2 regions of the Rhizobium acaciae genome follow, and region 2 is predicted to be linked to the other one. Evidence: predicted binding sites of a transcription regulator. Region 2 holds the regulator's gene; the other holds the start of a gene.
What was found. Region 2 encodes LexA, which represses DNA repair genes until DNA is damaged. Its sites were predicted from a motif close to TGTTCNNNNTGTGTTCNG; they were not measured.

Region 1 (7,676 bases), on a different contig from region 2:
CGGCCGGCCGCCAGATCGCCATCACCGACTGGCGCCAGCGCAATCAGACCTTCTTCTCGGCGCTGCAGGTCGAGCGCAACGTCATGTTCATGATCCTGACGCTGATCGTGCTTGTCGCAGCGCTGAACATCATCTCCGGCCTCATCATGCTGGTGAAGGACAAGGGCAGCGATATCGCCATCCTGCGCACCATGGGCGCCAGCGCTGGCGCGATCATGCGCATCTTCTTCATGACCGGGGCGGCGATCGGCATCGTCGGCACCATTGCCGGTGTGCTGCTCGGCGTTCTCGTCTGCGTCAACATCGAATCCGTCCGTCAGTTCTTCTCCTGGATTTCAGGTACCGTACTCTTCAATCCGCAGGTCTATTTCCTCAGCCAGCTACCGGCCGAGATGGATCTCAGCGAAACGATCTCGATCGTCGTCATGGCGCTGACGCTCTCCTTCATCGCGACCATCTTTCCGGCCTGGCGTGCCTCCAGGCTCGATCCGGTGCAGGCCCTGCGCTACGAATAAGGAATGCCGCCTTCATGAAACGCAACGTCGTTCTCCAGCTTACCGGCGTCGAGCGCCATTACGGGCAGGGCGGTACGCTGCTCTCGATCCTGAAGGGCGCGGATTTTTCGATATCAAAAGGGGAGATTGTCGCTCTCGTCGCCCCTTCCGGCACCGGCAAGTCGACACTGCTGCATGTCGCCGGCCTGCTGGAGCATCCGGACGGCGGAGAAGTCAACATCAACGGCCATGCCTGTGACGGCCTGAGCGACGAGAAACGCACCGCCATCCGCCGCGGCGAAATCGGCTTTGTCTATCAGTTCCACCACTTGCTGCCGGAATTCTCGGCGCTCGAAAATATCATGATGCCGCAGTTGATCGCCGGGCTGTCCTGGAAGGAAGCCGGAGAGCGGGCCGGCCAGCTTCTCGATTATATGCGGATCGGCCATCGTGGCTCGCATCGCCCCGGCGAGCTTTCCGGCGGCGAGCAGCAGCGCGTTGCGATTGCCCGCGCCGTCGCCAATGCGCCGACCCTGCTTCTTGCCGACGAGCCGACCGGCAATCTCGACCCCGAAACGGCAAGCTACGTCTTCGACGCGCTGGAAGCGCTGGTGCGCCAGTCCGGCCTTGCTGCCCTCATCGCCACCCACAATCACGAACTCGCCCGCCGCATGGATCGGCGCGTGACGATCTCCGACGGCAAGATCGTCGATTTCTGAGACCGCGATCCATGGCTGTCCGGTTTGCGCCGATGGCAGCCCCTCATCGTAACCTACCGGGGTCGAGCCAGTCGTCTCGCCCCGTCCTTCGGAGCCCCGTAAAAAACGGGGCGAGGGGACGTGCCAAACGCAGCGTCGAGGTTAGAGAAAGCCGGTGCAGCATGTCCCTTCGCCCCGCGAGCGGGGAAAGTGCAGCGGGCCGCGATCAAGGGATGACCAGCCCGCCGCGATAGTCGAGCATATAGGCCTTCTGGCCATCGACCATGATGCATTCATGGCCGATGAACCGCTCGCAGCCGCCTTCGCTGCTGTCGATATAGCGGCCGAACGGATGGTCGAATTCCATCCCGCCAAGAAACCGGCCCTCGCGATACATCGCCGAAAGTGCCGTCTTGATCACCGTTCCCGCTGCTGCGCCGTCGATGAGATCAGGTGCAATGACGCAGCCGAAATAATTCATCGCCCAGACGGGCTCGTCGGCAAGCCACACCACTTCCTGTCCGGCGAAATCGGTCCCGCCGAAATAGCTGTCGAGATAGCGCCAGTCGCCGCGTTCGTAACCGATATCGTGGGCACCCGGCCGACAGGGCGCGCGTGCCACGCCGCCGCCGACATAGGTCGCAGCCTTCGCCTCCACGACGAATTCGTTCAGCATCGCAATATCGACCATGTCATTCTCCTGTCAGCCCGATGCTGGCAAATACGCCGCGGCATGTAAAGAACAAAAAGAGAACATATGCCGGAAATAAGAGTCGCCCTGAGGAGGTCTGCCGCCTGAGCACCATGACCGATCTGCGGCGGATCGGGAAAGGCAACGCTGCTGCCGATCACGTCGAGCGCGGCCCCTTAGCCGATTCGGCGCCTATTTCCTGGGATTTTCAAACACAAGAAAGAAGGAAAAGATTCCTGTTGACAACAGAACATACATGGAACAAATTGAAAACATAACGAGTAAAGGAGAGCCCGATGACTGACATGATCCGTGATATCGCAGCATTCACCTCCATCGCAATGTTCGTTGCCAGCTTCTCGCTCATCGTCATGGCGCTCTAAAGTTTTCAGGGGACCGCGTGGTAATCATGCGGTCCGGACCCGAGACTTCTTCTGGACATCATCGCCCTCTATGCCGACAATGCGTCCGATTCATTCGGGTGATTGGGAAGGCATGTCATGGCGGATACGGCAAAGGGTTCAACGGGTGAGGCGACCGGCGGCACGCCGGGTTTCATCCACCTGAGGGTCCATTCCGCCTATTCGCTTCTCGAGGGCGCCCTGCCGCTGAAGAAGATCCTCTACAAGGCGACCGGCGACAGCCAGCCGGCGATTGCGATTACCGACACCAACAATCTGTTCGTCGCCCTCGAATTCTCCCAGAAGGCGATGGAGGAAGGCCTGCAGCCGATCATCGGCTGCCAGGTCTCGATCGACATGGAAGACGGGCTGGAAACGGAAAAGCGCGGCGGCCAGCAGGCCCTGGTCAAGCTGCCGTCGATCGTTCTTCTCGCCGCGACGGATGCCGGTTACGAACGGCTGGTCGATCTCGTCAGCCGGGCCTATCTCGGCGGCGAGAGCAACCAGGCCGTTCATATCAGCGCCTCCTGGCTGGAGGAGGCAGGCACGGAAGGGCTGATCGCATTGAGCGGTGCCTTGACCGGGCCGGTCGACGTGGCGATCAAGGAAGGCCATCCCGCTCAGGCGGAAGTCCGGTTGCTCACGCTGAAGCGCCTCTTCGGCGACAGGCTCTATGTCGAGCTGCAGCGCCACGGCACCTACGACAAGCGGCACGAGCAGAAGATTATCGGGCTCGCCTATGCCCACGACCTGCCGCTGGTTGCGACCAACGAGGCATTCTTTCCGACCCGCGACGATTACGACGCCCATGATGCGCTGATGGCGGTCGCGCACAATGCCATCGTCTCCGACGACAGCCGCTTTCGCCTGACGCCGGATCACTATCTGAAGAGCCGGGCCGAGATGGTCAAGCTCTTCGCCGACCTGCCGGAAGCGCTGGAAAATACAATCGAGATCGCCACCCGCTGCTCCTTCGTGCTGAAGACGCGAAAGCCGATCCTGCCACGCTTCACCGGTGCGACCGACGATGCCGAGGAGGCCGAACGCGCCGAGGCGAGCGAGCTGCGCCGCCAGGCGGTCGAAGGCCTGGACATGCGGCTTGCAACGCTCGGCATGTCGCCGGGTTACGAGGAAAGGGATTATCGCGAACGGCTGGATTTCGAACTCAGCGTCATCGAGCGCATGCGTTTCCCTGGCTACTTCCTGATCGTTGCCGACTTCATCAAATGGGCCAAGCAGCATGACATTCCGGTCGGTCCCGGCCGCGGTTCGGGCGCCGGTTCGCTGGTCGCCTATGCATTGACGATCACCGACGTCGATCCCTTGCGTTTTTCGCTGCTCTTCGAGCGCTTCCTCAATCCGGAACGCGTCTCGATGCCCGACTTCGACATCGACTTCTGCCAGGACCGCCGCGAAGAGGTGATCCGCTACGTCCAGGCCAAATATGGCCGCGAGCAGGTGGCGCAGATCATCACTTTCGGTTCGCTGCAGGCACGCGCCGCCCTTCGCGATGTCGGCCGCGTGCTTGAGATGCCCTATGGCCAGGTCGACAAGATCTGCAAACTCGTGCCGAACAATCCCGCCAATCCGACGCCGCTCTCCAAGGCGATCGAGGAGGAGCCGAAGCTGCAGGAGGAGGCGGCAAAGGAACCGGTTGTCGCGCGCCTGCTCGACATCGCCCAGAAGATCGAGGGGCTTTACCGCCATGCCTCGACCCATGCCGCCGGCATCGTCATCGGCGACCGGCCGCTTTCCAAACTGGTGCCGATGTATCGCGATCCGCGTTCGGACATGCCGGTCACCCAGTTCAACATGAAATGGGTGGAGCAGGCGGGCCTCGTCAAGTTCGACTTCCTCGGCCTGAAGACGCTGACCGTGCTGAAGGTCGCAGTCGATTTCGTCGCCAAGCTCGGTATCAAGGTCGATCTCGCAGCCATTCCTCTCGACGACAAGAAGACCTACGAGATGCTGTCGCGCGGCGAGACGGTCGGCGTGTTCCAGGTGGAAAGTGCAGGCATGCGCAAGGCGCTGATCGGCATGAAGCCGGACTGCATCGAGGACATCATCGCGCTGGTGGCGCTCTATCGTCCGGGCCCGATGGAGAATATCCCGACCTACAATGCCCGCAAGCACGGCGACGAAGAGCTGGAATCGATCCATCCGATGATCGACCACCTGCTCAAGGAAACGCAAGGCGTCATCGTCTATCAGGAACAGGTGATGCAGATCGCCCAGGTACTATCAGGCTATTCTCTGGGCGAAGCCGATCTTCTGCGTCGCGCCATGGGTAAGAAGATCAAGGCCGAGATGGACCAGCAGCGCGAACGCTTCGTCGTTGGCGCCGTCAAGAATGGTGTGTCGAAACCGCAGGCCGACAATATCTTCGAGCTGCTGGCGAAGTTCGCCAATTACGGCTTCAACAAGTCGCATGCCGCCGCCTATGCCATCGTCTCCTACCAGACGGCCTACATGAAGGCGCATTATCCGGTCGAATTCCTCGCCGCCTCGATGACGCTCGACATGTCCAACACGGAAAAGGTCAATGATTTCCGCCAGGACGCCAAGCGCCTCGGCATCGAGGTGATCGCGCCCTCGGTGCAGAGCTCCTTCCGCCATTTCGAGACCGGAGACAACCGCATCTATTACGCGCTCGCCGCCCTCAAGGGCGTCGGCGAATCCGCCGTCGACCATATCGTCGAGGTGCGTGGCGACAAGCCCTTTGCCAGTATTGAGGATTTCTGCCTGCGCATCGATCCGCGCCAGGTCAATCGTCGCGTGCTCGAAAGCCTGATCTATGCCGGCGCCTTCGATTGTTTCGACATGGACCGCGCCCAGCTGGCAGCCGGCCTCGACCGTGTTCTCGGTTATGCCCAGCGTGCCCAGGAGAACAAGCTGAGCGGCCAGTCGGACATTTTCGGCAGTACGCTGACGTCGGGGCCCGAGAAGATCTCTTTGCCGCCGTTCTCGCCCTGGCTCCCCTCCGAGCGGCTGCTCAAGGAATTCCAGGTGCTGGGCTTCTATCTGACGGCCCACCCGCTCGATTCCTACAACAACATCTTGCAGAAGATGCGGGTGCAGACCTTTGCCGAATTTTCTGCCGCCATCAAACAGGGCGCGGCCAATGCGCGGCTTGCCGGTACGGTCATCTCGAAGCAGGAGCGCAAGACCCGCACCGGCAACAAGATGGGCATCATCGTCTTTTCGGATTCTTCGGGCCAGTTCGAAGCGGTGCTGTTTTCGGAAATGCTGAACCAGTATCGCGACGTGCTCGAATCGGGAAAATCCTTCGTGCTGACCGCGACGGGCGAGGAGCGGCCGGAGGGTATCGGCCTGCGCATCCAGACGATCCAGTCGCTGGAGGAAAAGTCGCTGCAGATGCAGAAGGCGCTGCGCGTCTATGTCCGAGATTCCGGACCGCTGAGGATGGTCGCCGCCCATCTGAACGCCAAGGGCGACGGCCTCGTCTCCTTCATCGTCATCAAGGAGGATGGCAAACGCGAGGTGGAAGTGGCGCTGTCGGAGAAATACCGCATCACGCCGGAGATCGCCGCCGCCCTTCGCGCCGCGCCCGGCGTCGTCGACGTCGAGCTCGTCTGATTACCCGCGGGTGATCGTGATGAAATCCGTGCCTTCGCCGGTCTCCCGGCCGAGGCCGGTATCGGAGATCGTCAGCGTCGAGCCCGGCGCGATGAGGGCGTCGATCATGCGGCGGGTCTCGTCGGGGATGGTAATCCGGCTGAGCGCACGGGCGATCGGCTTGCCTGTGATGATCGAGCTTTCCTGATTGGTGATGCCGAGCCGCTTCATCGCCTCGCGGGAGAGATTGTTCATGAGCGTGATGCCGAGCCAGTCCGCTGTGCCGGCCTTTGCATCGACGGCATGCAACGTGAAGAAATGCGTGCCGAGCGCCAGTCCCGGATCGGCGATCGTCACCGGCGCTTCGAAGAGGGGCTTGAAGGCCTGCCGCACCATGATGACGCCGTTCGGCGGCTCACCCTTGCCAGCCGCGGCATAGACTTCCCTGAGGAGCGTGTCGGAGACCAGGTTCCTGTCGGCGGCGAATTCCGTCGGCCGCAATGTCTTGAAAGCCTTGATCGCCTGCACCGTCGACGGACCGAGCAAGCCGTCCGGATTGCCGGCGGAAAAGCCGAGCTTGTTGAGCAGGGTCTGGATGTCGATCACCGTCTCGCGCAGCGTCCGGCGCGTAACAAGCATGCTGATCGGCTCGGACGGCGGCTCGGGTTCGGGTGCTGCAATCGGCGGCGCTGCCGGCATCGGCATCGCAGCCGTGTCGTTCATCGCCACCTGCACCGGCTTCTCGGGGCTGTGGGGCATGGAGGGCCGCAGTTCGACATCCGAAAGCAGCGGCATCGCCGCCGGTGCATCCGGATGAAAAAGTGTCGGATGGTCGATCGGTTGCGGCGCCAGTTCACCGTCGCTGATAATGACGGGGACACCGCGGTCGGTCATCCCATAGAGCATTTTTGCGAAGGCGCCGGGCATGCGTACGCAGCCATGCGAGGCCGGATAACGCGGCACCGAATTGGATTCGTGCAGGGCGATGCCGGACCAGGTCAGCCTTTGCATGAACGGCATCGGGGCGTTGGAATAGAGATTGGATTCGTGGTATTTCTGCTTTTCCAGCACCGAAAAGATGCCGCTCGGCGTCGTGTGGCCGTCCTTGCCGGTCGAGACCTTCGAGGTCGCAACGACCTCGGTGCCATCATAGACCGCAAGCGACTGCTTGTCCTTCGAGACGATGATCTGCAGCGTGCGCGCATCCGCGGCAAGAGCAGGGTGCACGAGTGCGGTGGCCGACAGCAAGCCGAGGCCGAAGACGAGACGCGAGAACATGATACCCAACCATACGCAATACTTGCCCGGCACATTATGGGACGAAGTTTAAGGAAGATTTTATAGGCCGGATCGTCGATAGGCCTCACGCTTTAGTGATCGCGCTTGCCGCTGCCGAAGGTGTAGCCGGTCTCGACCGTCTTCTTGCCGAACTTGTCGCGCAGCTTGTCCATCGCCGCTTCGGCTGCCGCCCGCCGGCCCGATTGCTGGTCGATCAGATCGGGCGGATCGGCGCGGGTGGTGTCGCCGAGATCGGTGACGCCGATGCCGATCAGGCGGAACTTCGTACCATCAGTCTCTTTTTCGAGAAGCTCGAGCCCGGTGCGGAAGATCCTGTCGGCAAGCTGGGTCGGGTCTTCGAGCTTGCGGTTGCGGGTGCGCGATTTGAAATCGGCGCTTTTCATCTTCAGCACCACGGTCTGGCCGGCAATGTCGTTTTTCTTCAGCCGCCAGGACACCTTTTCGGAAAGGTTGCGCAGGATCGGCACCAGATCGTCATAACGCGAGATGTCGTCGAAGAAGGTCGTCTCGGCCGATA
Region 2 (7,676 bases):
TGATGCCGGAATAGAAGTCGATGTTCGGATAGAGCTTCTTCTCGATGAAATATTCGTCGGTGAGCGCGATACGCTCCAGCTCCATCGCCACTTCGAGCAACGGATCGTCCTTGATCCCGAGTTCGCCGAGCACTTCATGCGTCGTCTTCTGCATGATCTTGGCGCGCGGATCGTAGTTCTTGTAGACGCGGTGACCGAAGCCCATCAGGCGGAACGGATCGTTCTTGTCCTTGGCGCGGGCGACATATTCCGGAATGCGGTCGACCGTGCCGATTTCGTTGAGCATGTTGAGCGCTGCTTCATTGGCGCCGCCGTGAGCGGGGCCCCAGAGGCAGGCAATGCCGGCGGCGATGCAGGCGAACGGGTTGGCGCCTGACGAACCGGCGAGACGGACGGTCGAGGTCGAGGCGTTCTGCTCATGATCGGCATGCAGGATGAAGATGCGGTCCATGGCGCGGGCAAGCACCGGATTGACCACATATTCCTCGCAAGGCACGGCAAAACACATGCGCAGGAAGTTCGAGGCGTAGTCGAGATCGTTCTTCGGATAAACGAAGGGCTGGCCGATATGGTACTTGTAGGCCATGGCGGCAAGCGTCGGCATCTTGGCGATCATGCGCAGGCTGGCGACCATGCGCTGGTGCGGATCGGTGATGTCGGTGGAGTCGTGATAGAAGGCCGACAGCGCGCCGACGCAGCCGCACATGACGGCCATCGGATGCGCATCGCGGCGGAAGCCGGTGAAAAAGCGGCTCATCTGCTCGTGCACCATGGTGTGGTGCGTGACGCGGTAATCGAAATCCTTCTTCTGCACGGTGGTCGGCAGTTCGCCGTAAAGCAGGAGGTAGCAGACCTCGAGGAAGTCGCCGTGCTCGGCGAGCTGCTCGATCGGATAGCCGCGATGCAGCAGGACACCTTCGTCGCCGTCGATGTAGGTGATTTTCGATTCACAGGATGCGGTCGAGGTAAAACCCGGATCGTAAGTGAAGGAAGCCGTGTTCTTGTAGAGGGCACCGATATCGATGACGCTCGGGCCGATCGTGCCGCTTTTGACAGCAAGGTCGACAGACTTGTCACCGATTTTTATTGTAGCGCTTTGATCCGTCATGCTGATCCTCCGAAATGGCGGTGGCGCCATAAAAGCGCCATAGGGGTTAAGCGTCCTCACCGATAGCTATATGATCGCGAAGCTAATGCCAAGTTACCGTGATGGCATTTTGTGCATTGCGGTATCACCTTTTAGGCACTGCAGCGATGAGCCGCACGCATATCGGAAGCCGATGATTCGACTGGTCTTTTGGCGCTCGCGATTTTCCCTCATATTTCAATCGATTATTCTTGCTGGATTTGATTGGAGGTTGCATTCTGGCCGCATTCGCAGCCGGGCTTGGGCGGTTCATGCAGGAGTTGACGACAGTCGAATTGCGGCCGGAAGCAGGCGAAGGCCTTGCCGACACCTCCAGTTTTTCACCACCTGCCGTGGTGACGCGACCGACACGGACGCAGTCGGCTACACCATTGCGCCACCGGGTGCCGGCCGCAGCGTCGCAATTGCTGCGTGCCGGCATGCGCATGCTGGGCGAGGAGGCGGACCATGGCCGCCTGTTGCTCTTCTCGCCGGTCTTCCTCGGCGCCGGGTCAGCCGTCTGGTTTCTCGCGGCATCGGATTTTTCTCTCGTTGCATCACTGCTCTGCCTGTTGGCGCTGACCGTGGCGGTTCTCATCGCCAGCCGCAGCCGGGCGGCAGTGCGGGCAACGCTGCTGGCGCTCTCGCTCGTGGTCTGCGGCATGGTCACGGCGCAGTTCGAGAGCCGGCGGGCTTCGACCGTGATCCTCGATTCATCAGTGACGACAACGGTGACCGGCCGTGTCGAGCGGCGCGAAGGCGATGGTCGCGGGCGGTGGCGCTACATTCTTGCGGTCACCGGCACTAAGGCACCGGAACTGAAGCGGCGGCCGGAACGCATAACCGCCATCGCCCGCGGCGCGGACGCGGCCTTCGAGATCGGCGATATCATCACCGGCAGGGCGCGCCTGACGCCGCCGGCAGGTCCGGCACTTCCCGAACTCAACGACTTTTCCTTCGGTGCCTATTTCGATGGCATCGGCGCCAACGGCTTCTTCTACGGTGCACCGACGAAGGTCGATGCGCAAGCTGGTCCCCAGGCTGCCAGATCGACGGCGGAAACGCTGCTCGAAGGGCTCTACCGGCTGCGCAGCGGTATTGGTGACCGCATAAGGTCGATCCTGCCCGGCGACACCGGCGCTTTCGCCGCTGCTCTGGTGACGGACGAGCGGCGTGCCATCTCGAATGAAACGACGGAGGCGCTGCGCCAGTCCGGCCTGGCTCATATCATTGCCATCTCCGGTCTCAACATGGCGCTGTCGGCCGGCATCTTTTTCGTCGGCTTCCGGATGCTGCTCAGCCTCTTTCCTGGCATCGCTGAGGCCTATCCGACGAAGAAGATCGCTGCCGCCGGCGCGCTCATCGCTGTCACCGCCTATTTCCTGATCTCGGGCTTTGCGGTCTCTGCAGAACGCGCTTTCATCATGATGGCCATCATGTTGATTGCCGTCTTCTTCGACCGGCCGTCGATCAGCCTGCGCAATGTCGCTCTCTCGGCGCTCGTCATCATCGTCATTTCGCCGTCCGAGGTCTTGGGTCCGAGCTTCCAGATGTCTTTTGCCGCGACATTGGCGCTGGTCTCGGGCTATCAGCTGTGGAAGGACCGGCGCGTCCGCGAAAACGCCTTCCTGAAGCTGCCGATCGTCAGGCCCTTGGTTACGGTTGCGGGCTTCTTCGGCGGCGTCTTCCTGACCTCGCTGATCGGCGGTTTTTCCACCGCGCTGTTTTCGATCGAGCATTTTCATCGCCTGACCGCCTACGGCCTGCCGGCGAACCTCGCGACGATGCCGATCATCTCCTTCATCGTCATGCCGGCCGGCTTGCTGGCGATGCTGCTCATGCCTTTCGGTCTGGATGTTTGGGCCTGGAAGGTCGTCGGATTCGGCCTCGATCTGGTGATCGCGGTCGCAAAGACGGTGTCCGGCTGGGATGGCAATATCGACGTCGGCCGCTTGCCCGCCTGGTATTTCGCGGTCGCCGTCGCAGGCTTTCTGCTGCTGACGCTGCTCCGCACCCGGCTGCGCCATGTCGGCACATCGATCATCGCGGTCGCAACGCTCATCCTGTTGCTTCTGCCGGTTCCCCGTCCGCCAGATTTGGTGATTTCGGAGGATGGTAGTCTCGTCGCGGTCGTCGAGGCGGCGGCAATGGCTTCCAACCGTGAAAGACCGCCGGATTTCATCTTCGACCAGTGGCAGAGAGCCCTGGTCCTGCCGAGGCACGATCCGCCGAAGATGCTGGATGGTCCTGCTATCCCGCCTGAGGGAGAAGACCGCCGCGTCAGGCTTTCCCGCGATCAGCAGAACGAAGCAAGGACCGCGATGCGAGCGGCCACAGCGGGCGGTGACGCAAACCGCTTTTCCTGCGTCAAGAAGGCCTGGTGCACATCAAGGCTTGGCAATGGTCAGGTGGTAACCGTCATCGACAATGCCGCCTATCTCGGCCCGGCATGTGACGCGGCCGATATCGTCGTGACGTCGGTCCGCCTTCGCTTCAACAATTGCCGCTCGGGTGCGACGCTCTTCACTGGTGAGACGCTGCGCAGGACCGGTTCCATCGAGTTGCGCTTCACGGGCACCGGCCTGGAGGTCGCAACCGCATTCGATGCATTGTCGCGGCCATGGATGCGCCATCGCGCCTATGACTGGCGCAGCAATAGTTTTACCGAATCGGGCCTGGCCAATGTCAGTGATAGCGGCGAATGAGACCGACGAGTTTGCCCTGAACCTTGACACGGTCCGGACCGAAAATCCGGGTCTCGTAAGCCGGGTTGGCCGCTTCCAGCGCGATCGAGGCGCCCTTGCGGCGGAAGCGCTTGAGTGTCGCTTCTTCGTCGTCGACGAGAGCAACGACGATGTCGCCAGGACTTGCGGTGCTGCCGTTGCGGATGATCACGGTGTCGCCGTCGAAGATGCCGGCGTCGATCATCGAATCGCCCTTGACCTCCAGCGCATAATGTTCACCGGAGCCGAGCATGTCCGCCGGAACGACGATGTCGTGGGTATTGTTCTGGATCGCCGAGATCGGCACACCGGCAGCGATTCGGCCCATGACCGGCACGGAGACCGAGTTGCCGTTGTCGGCGACGGGTTTTGCGGGAGCAGGAGTGGCGACCGGCTGCGGTTTGCCGAGGCTGCCCTCGATGACGCTCGGCGAAAAGCCGCGCCGCGGCTGGATGCTGGGGCTGTAGGCCTCCGGAAGCTTGATGACCTCGAGCGCGCGGGCGCGGTTCGGTAGGCGGCGAATGAAGCCTCGCTCCTCGAGCGCTGTAATCAAGCGATGAATTCCGGACTTGGAGGCGAGGTCCAGAGCATCCTTCATTTCGTCGAAAGATGGCGGAACGCCGGATTCCTTCATGCGCTCGTGAATGAAAAGGAGAAGCTCCTGTTGTTTGCGCGTGAGCATCGACGTTGTGACCTCGTGATTGAAACAAATCCAGAACAGACACTATATGTTCCATATGTGTTCCGCAAGTAGCTAAATTTCCGTAAAACTTGGCGCCAACTCGTTGAGATTTTTATTTTCATTCGCCGGATTGGCACAGAAGTCTTGCATTGAGGGTAGCGCTGTCGCACATCTCTTGCCGTTTCCAGGAGGGATATCATGGACGAGCACTCCGCCAAACCGCACCCGCTGGATCATGTCGTGCTGCCGGTCGTCCATATCGATCTGGCGCGCGAGAGGCTTGGCAAGCTCGGCTTCACCGTTGCCGCCGATGCGCGCCATCCCTTCGGAACGGAGAATGCCTGCGTCTTCTTTGCCGACAAGACCTATTTGGAGCCGCTCGGGATTGCGAGCGTCGAGGAGAGCGAAGCATCGGCGCGCCAAGGCAATGTCTTCACCGCCCGCAACCAGGCCTTCCGTTTCCGCTGTGGCGAGGAGGGGCTTTCGGGGCTGGCTTTCGGCAGCAAGGATGCCGGCATCGATCATCAGAATTTCGTTGGCAACGGATCGAGCGCCGGCGAGATGCTGCAATTCACCCGACCGATGACGATGCCGGACGGTTCCGAGGCGATTGCCGGCTTCAAGCTGGCCTTTGCCGGGGACCTGTGCGCGCCTGATCTCCTGCTTTTCACCGTCGAGCGCGTCAATCCGCTGCCGGCCGACCGCGCCGCGCTGGAGACGCACGCCAATGGTGTCACCGGCATAGTCGAGATCGCGCTTTGCACCCCGGAACCGGCAGCCTTCGCCGCCTTCGTCAGCCTTGCCGTGGCGCAATCGGCAGTCGAGAAAACCGGTTTCGGCGTCTCTATCGCGGCGTCGAATGCAAAAATCAGCCTGATGACGCCGGAAGGGCTGGAGGCCTATTTCGATATCGCCGGCTCATCCGCAGATCGCGGCCTGCGCGGCCGGGCAATCCTCTTCGCTGTCGCCGATCTTGCCGTGACAGAAGCGTATTTGGCTGCTAACGGGGTGACATACACGCGCAAGAACAATCGCATTCTGGTGAAGCCCGCGCCCGGGCAGGGCACGCTCTTCGCCTTCGAGGAAACACGATGAGCACTGATACGAATTCCGAAGTCAGGATCGGCGAAGGCCAAGGCCAGGTCACTTTTTCCAATACCGGCCGCCTGTCGCTGATTGCCGGTCCCTGCCAGATGGAGAGCCGCGACCACGCCTTCATGGTTGCCGGCACGCTGAAAGAGCTTTGCGGAAAGCTCGGCATCGGCCTCGTCTACAAGAGCTCCTTCGACAAGGCGAACCGCACCTCGCTGTCGGCCGAACGCGGTATCGGGATCGAAAAGGGCATGGAGGTCTTTGCCGACCTCAAGAAGGAATTCGGCTTTCCCGTCCTGACCGACGTTCATACCGCCGAGCAATGCGGGGAGGTGGCAAGGGTCGTCGATGTCTTGCAGATCCCGGCCTTCCTCTGCCGCCAGACCGACCTTCTCATCGCCGCCGCCAAGACCGGCCGCGTCGTCAATGTCAAGAAGGGCCAGTTCCTCGCCCCTTGGGATATGAAGAACGTTCTGAAGAAGCTCAATGCCAGCGGCAATCCGAACGTGCTGCTGTGCGAGCGCGGCGCCTCATTCGGCTACAATACGCTGGTCTCCGACATGCGTTCTCTGCCGATCATGGCGGCGATGGGCGCGCCCGTTATCTTCGATGCAACCCATTCCGTGGCGCAGCCGGGCGGGCAGGGCGAATCCTCCGGTGGTCAGCGGGAATTCGTGGAAACGCTGGCGCGCGCAGCGGTCGCTACCGGTATTGCCGGCGTCTTCGTCGAAACCCACCAGGACCCCGACAATGCCCCTTCGGACGGCCCGAACATGGTCTATCTCAAGGATATGCCGCGGCTTCTCGAAAAGCTGCTCGCCTTCGATGCGGTCGCCAAGGCTTGACGTTCAACAGTCTGACATGATCGTGCTATAGGCCACATCCGAACGCTGGTCCGAAGGCTATTGCAGCATTGTAATTTGCACGCCTTCGACTAAGACAGGTTTCTAACCATTTATCACCCACCGAGCAGGAAGAACCCATGACTGCAATCACCGATATCATCGCCCGCGAGATTCTCGATAGCCGTGGCAACCCCACCGTCGAAGTCGATGTCTATCTCGAAGATGGCAGCATGGGCCGCGCGGCCGTTCCCTCCGGCGCCTCGACGGGCGCGCATGAGGCGGTCGAACTGCGTGACGGCGGCAAGCGTTATCTGGGCAAGGGCGTCGAAAAGGCGGTCGAAGCCGCCAACACCGAGATCTTCGACGCGATCGGCGGCATCGACGCCGAAAACCAGATCCAGATCGACAACATCATGATCGAGCTTGACGGCACGCCGAACAAGTCTCGTCTCGGCGCCAACGCCATCCTCGGCGTATCGCTCGCCGTTGCCAAGGCTGCCGCTCAGGCGTCCGGCCTGCCGCTCTATCGTTATGTCGGCGGCGCTTCCGCCAGCCTGCTGCCGGTGCCGATGATGAACATTATCAACGGCGGCGCCCATGCCGACAACCCGATCGATTTCCAGGAGTTCATGATCCTGCCGGTCGGCGCCGATTCGATCGCCGAAGCCGTGCGCATGGGTTCGGAAGTCTTCCACACGCTGCGCAAGGAGCTTGCCGCACAGGGCCACAACACCAATGTCGGCGACGAAGGCGGTTTTGCACCGGGCCTGAAGAGCGCGCCTGAGGCCCTCGACTTCATCATGAAGTCGATCGAGAAAGCCGGCTACAAGCCGGGCGACGACATGTGCCTCGGCCTCGACTGCGCCTCGACGGAATTCTTCAAGGACGGCAAATACGTTCTCGAAGGTGAAGGCCGCACGCTGGAATCGGGCGCCATGGCAGAATATCTGGCCGAGCTCGCCGCCAACTATCCGATCATCTCGATCGAGGACGGAATGGCCGAAGACGACTGGGATGGCTGGAAGACGCTGACCGACCTGGCCGGCAAGAAGACCCAGCTCGTCGGCGACGATCTCTTCGTCACCAACTCCGCCCGTCTTCGCGACGGCATCCGCATGGGCGTCGCCAACTCGATCCTCGTCAAGGTCAACCAGATCGGCACGCTGACGGAAACACTCGATGCCGTCAACACGGCACACAAGGCTGCC

Region 1: dnaE (DNA polymerase III subunit alpha) is a predicted target of LexA. The motif match lies at 2,130-2,147, and genes of this name have one in related genera.

What each region holds. Positions count from the first base shown of each region.
Region 1 covers NZ_JAPCZO010000011.1:103,407-111,082, reverse strand. The annotation lists gene OLZ32_RS18620 (lipoprotein-releasing ABC transporter permease subunit) at 1-515, shown strand, start outside; gene OLZ32_RS18615 (ABC transporter ATP-binding protein) at 530-1,213, shown strand; gene OLZ32_RS18610 (DUF5680 domain-containing protein) at 1,419-1,883, opposite strand; gene dnaE (DNA polymerase III subunit alpha) at 2,384-5,881, shown strand; gene OLZ32_RS18600 (L,D-transpeptidase family protein) at 5,882-7,138, opposite strand; gene OLZ32_RS18595 (DNA polymerase IV) at 7,231-7,676, opposite strand, start outside.
Region 2 covers NZ_JAPCZO010000007.1:222,087-229,762, forward strand. The annotation lists gene gltA (citrate synthase) at 1-1,108, opposite strand, end outside; gene OLZ32_RS13765 (ComEC/Rec2 family competence protein) at 1,399-3,831, shown strand; gene lexA (transcriptional repressor LexA) at 3,812-4,531, opposite strand; gene OLZ32_RS13775 (VOC family protein) at 4,730-5,626, shown strand; gene kdsA (3-deoxy-8-phosphooctulonate synthase) at 5,623-6,468, shown strand; gene eno (phosphopyruvate hydratase) at 6,606-7,676, shown strand, end outside.